DNA from 2 places in the Streptomyces sp. NPDC020958 genome. Region 1 is predicted to be linked to the other one. Evidence: predicted binding sites of a transcription regulator. Region 1 holds the regulator's gene; the other holds the start of a gene.
What was found. Region 1 encodes HspR, which represses chaperone genes until heat shock. Its sites were predicted from a motif close to TTGAGNNNNNNNNNCTCAA; they were not measured.
Positions count from the first base shown of each region.

Region 2: lon (endopeptidase La) is a predicted target of HspR. The motif match lies at 966-984, and genes of this name have one in related genera.

Region 1 covers NZ_JBVHFU010000015.1:13,462-15,659, reverse strand. Annotated here, with positions in the region: gene ACZ3KP_RS32680 (sugar ABC transporter substrate-binding protein) at 1-766, opposite strand, end outside; gene ACZ3KP_RS32675 (heat shock protein transcriptional repressor HspR) at 1,045-1,506, opposite strand; gene dnaJ (molecular chaperone DnaJ) at 1,511-2,198, opposite strand, start outside.
Region 2 covers NZ_JBVHFU010000002.1:520,306-522,503, forward strand. Annotated here, with positions in the region: gene lon (endopeptidase La) at 1-943, opposite strand, end outside; gene ACZ3KP_RS08145 (GNAT family N-acetyltransferase) at 1,116-1,919, shown strand; gene ACZ3KP_RS08150 (rhomboid-like protein) at 2,094-2,198, opposite strand, start outside.

The DNA of each region.
Region 1 (2,198 bases):
TGCTGGTGACGCCGGCCGCCCTGAGGGCCTTGACGACGCCGCCCGCCATGGCGTCGTTGGCGGAGTAGACGGCGGCGATGTTGTCCTTGCCGATCGCGTCGATCGCCTTGGTGACCTCCTGCTGGGCGATCACCGGGTCCCAGTCCTTGGTGTCGTACGAGTCCGCGATCGTCACCTTGCCGGTCAGCTCGGACACGGCGCCCGTCTTGAACTGCTTGGCGTTGGGGTCGGTCAGCGAGCCGTTGATCATGACGACCTTGTCGGAGGTGTCGACGTTCGAGCCGAGGCCCTCCAGGAGGGTCCGGGCCTGCACCTCGCCGACGAGCTCGTTGTCGAAGGAGACGTAGGCGTCGATGGGACCCTCGGCGAGACGGTCGTAGGCGATGACCGGGATACCGGCGTCCTTGGCCTTCTTCACCGTGCCGGCGATGGCGTGCGAGTCGACCGAGTCCAGGATGATCACGTCGACCTTGTCGTCGATCATCTTCTGCATCTGCTTCGCCTGCGCGGAGGCGGAGGACGCGGCGTTCTCGTAGTCGACCTTGCCCTGGTTGTTCGTGAGCTCGGCGATCTTCGACTTCATGATCGGGTAGTCGAAGTTGGTGTACCGGGTGTTGATCTTGTCCGGCATCAGCACGCCCACCGTGATGTCGTTGCCCTTGGTCGGCGTCGCGGTGCTGGACGATCCCGTCGCGTTGAGCACGCCGCAACCGGCGAGCGAGAGGGTCATCGTGGACGCGGCCACGAACATGGCTATACGACGCATACGGGGGCTCACTTCAGGTGCGTTCCGGACACAGGGTCACTTGAGGGACCCAGATGTCTGAAAAGCCAACGCGTACGCCACACCTGACGTCAAGCGAAACTACTTAACGAGTGCGCAACACCACGCTCCGCTGACCCTGTGAAGACGATGCGGAACCGCCTCCAGGCGCTCTCTACGCCTCCTCCATCCAGGGGAGTTCATGGGCAGGCAAAGATCAGGACAGACGAAGGGGCCCGGAGGTGCAACCACCTCCGGGCCCCTTCGTACGCGCGTCGCGGTCAGTCCTTGGCCTTCTTCGGGCGCCACACCACCAGCGCGCTGGTCTGCTGCACCTCCTGGTACGGCACCAGGTCACGGCGGTACGAGGCGTGCACCGCCGCTTCCCGCTGCTGCATCGCGGCCGCCGCGCCGTCCACCGCCGCCTGGAGTTCGGCGACGCGCTGCTGGAGCGCGACGACCTGGTTCTCCAGTTCGATGATGCGTTTGATGCCGGCCAGGTTGATGCCCTCGTCCTGCGACAACGCCTGCACCTGGCGGAGCAGTTCGATGTCGCGGGCCGAGTAGCGGCGGCCCCGCCCGGCCGTGCGGTCCGGGGAGACCAGGCCGAGGCGGTCGTACTGGCGCAGCGTCTGCGGGTGCAGCCCGGAGAGCTGGGCCGCCACCGAGATGACGTAGACCGGGGTCTCCTCGGTCAGTTCGTAAGGTCCCCGAAAACTGTCACTGCGTCGACGGCCGTCCATCTCGTCATGCTCCCTTCGCGGCCTCGAACAGCTCGGCCCGCGGGTCCTCGCCCGCGGTCGCCTCGCGATACGCCTCCAGCGCGTCACGAGCCTTCCCCGACAGGTCCTTGGGGACACTCACCTCGACGGTGACCAGGAGGTCGCCGCGGGTGCCGTCCTTGCGGACCGCGCCCTTGCCACGGGCGCGCATGGTGCGGCCGTTGGGCGTGCCCGGGGGCAGCTTCAGGGTGACCGGCGGTCCGCCCAGGGTCGGGACCCTGACCTCGCCGCCGAGGGCCGCCTCGGTGAAGGTCACCGGGACGGTCACCGTCAGGTTGTCCTCCTTGCGGCCGAACACCGGGTGGGTGTCGACGTGCACCACGACGTAGAGGTCGCCGGCCGGGCCGCCGCGCTCGCCCGGCGCGCCCTTGCCGCGCAGCCGGATGCGCTGGCCGTCGGTCACCCCGGCGGGGATGCGGACCTGCATGGTCCGGGACGACTTGGCGCGTCCGCTGCCCTTGCAGTCGGGGCAGGGGTTCTCCGCGATCAGGCCGCGGCCCTTGCAGTCCGGGCAGGGGTCGGTGAGCGAGAAGCCGCCGCCGGATCCCCGCGCCACCTGTCCGGTGCCGACGCAGGTCGGGCACACCCGGGGGGTGCCGTTCGCGTCGCCGGTGCCCGAACAGGCCTTGCAGGGGGCCTGCGAGGACATCCGC
Region 2 (2,198 bases), on a different contig from region 1:
TGTCGTACTGGTCCTCGGTCCTTTCGTTCCACGGCAGTTCGAGGACGGTGTCCAGCCAGGTGCGGATCCACGACCCCTCGGGGGACTGGTCGCTGGACCGCTCCAGCTTGTCGACCTCCTTGAGGGCGGCCTCGCGGACCTTCTCCGGCAGGTCGGCGGCCTCCACGCGGGCGCGGTAGTCGTCGGACTCCTCGCCCTCCTTGGCGGAGTCGCCGTTCAGCTCGCGCAGTTCCTTGCGGACGGCCTCCAGCTGACGGCGGAGCAGGAACTCGCGCTGCTGCTTGTCGACGCCCTCCTGGACGTCCTTGGCGATGGTCTCGGCCACGTCCTGCTCGGCCAGGTGGTCGCGCAGCTGCTGGGTGGCGAGCTTGAGCCGGGCGACGGCGTCGACCGTCTCCAGGAGTTCGATCTTCTGCTCGGTGGTCAGGAAGGGCGAGTAACCGGAGTTGTCGGCGAGCGCGGAGACGTCGTCGATGGCCTGCACCCGGTCCACGACCTGCCAGGCGCCGCGCTTGCGCAGCCAGGCGGTGGCGAGGGCCTTGTACTCCTTGACCAGTTCGGTGACATGACCGGGCACCGGGTCCGGGACGTTCTCGTCGACGCGGGTGCCCTCCACCCACAGGGCGGCACCCGGGCCGGTGGTGCCGGCGCCGATGCGGACCCGGTGGCGGCCGCGGATCAGCGCGCCCGGGTCACCGTCGGCGAGCCGGCCGACCTGCTCCACGGTGCCGAGCACACCCGTGCCCGGGTAGGAGCCGTCGATCCGCGGCACCAGCAGCACCCTGGGCTTGCCGGGTTCGGTACGGGCGGCGGCCTGCGCCGCTTCCACGGCGGCACGGACGTCGGGGTCCTTGAGGTCCAGCGGGACCACCATCCCGGGCAGCACGACTTCGCCGTCGAGCGGCAGCACAGGGAGGGTGAGTGATGCGGACGTCGAAGCCATGATCTCCCCTTCGGCAGTGAACTTGAGCTATGGAGACTCAATGCTCGGGCACCCGGAAATGTTCCCGTGCATATGTTCGCTCTGGGCGATCACGTGCTGACCCGGCCGGAGCCGGTCGCACGGCCGGAAAAACGGTTGATCGGCACGGGTGCATTCCCCGTACGGTCGGCCGGTGACGGACACCGACAGCACGGCGGCCCTGCTCACCGCCTACGACAGCCAGATGCGCGCCGTCCGGCCCACCCCGGCGCCGGGCATCACGTACGCACACGACGGCCCGGTGCTCCGGGTGGTGGGCCGGCCCCGGGGCTTCGTGACCGGCCCCCGCGACTGGGGCGCACTGCCCGGCCCCGAGCTGGACGCGCTGATCGTCCGGCAGCGGGACTTCTTCGCGGCGCGCGGGGAGTCGGTGGAGTGGAAGGTGTACGGCTACGACACCCCGGCCGATCTCACGGACCGGCTGCGGGCGGCGGGCTTCGTGCCCGAGCCCACGGAGACGGTGGTGATCGCGCCGGTCGGGGAACCGGCCGAGGCGTCCTCCGCGCCGCCCGCCGGGGTGACGCTCCGCCCGGTCACCGACGACGCGGACCTGGACCGGGTCGCCGCCCTGGAGACGCAGGTGTGGGACCAGGACCTGGCCTGGGTCGCCGACCATCTGAGGGGCCTGCTGGCGGCGGACCCGGACGGCACCGAGATCTACGTCGCCGAGGTGGCCGGGGAGATCGTCTCGGCGGCCTGGGTCACCTTCCGGCCGGACACGGACTTCGCCATGCTGCAGGGCGGCTCGACGCTGGCCCCCTGGCGCGGCAAGGGCGTCTACCGCGCCCTGGTGTCCCTGCGGGCGGCCCGGGCGACGGCCAGAGGGACGGCCTACGTCCTGGTGGAGGCGTCACCGGACAGCGCCCCGATCCTGGCACGCCTGGGCTTCAGAGCCGTGACGACAACGACCCCCTACATCTGGACTCCGGCCCGCTGAAGCGCCCCGTCGGGGGCGGGGGAACGGCGCGGGCATCCACGACGCCGCCGCACGACCGCGACACGCACCGGGGAAAGCCCCGAAACCGCCGACGGACCGGCAGCGCGCGGCGCCCGGCGTCGTGCGCGACGGGGGACGGAGCCGGCCAGGAACCTCGCGGCGGTCCGCCGCGCCTCAGACCGGGACGGTGACGGTGGCGGGGCCGGTGCTCGTTCCCTCCCGCTGCCAGCGCCGTACCGTCGGCCACAGTGCCGTGCCGATGGCCAGCGCCAGCAGGTG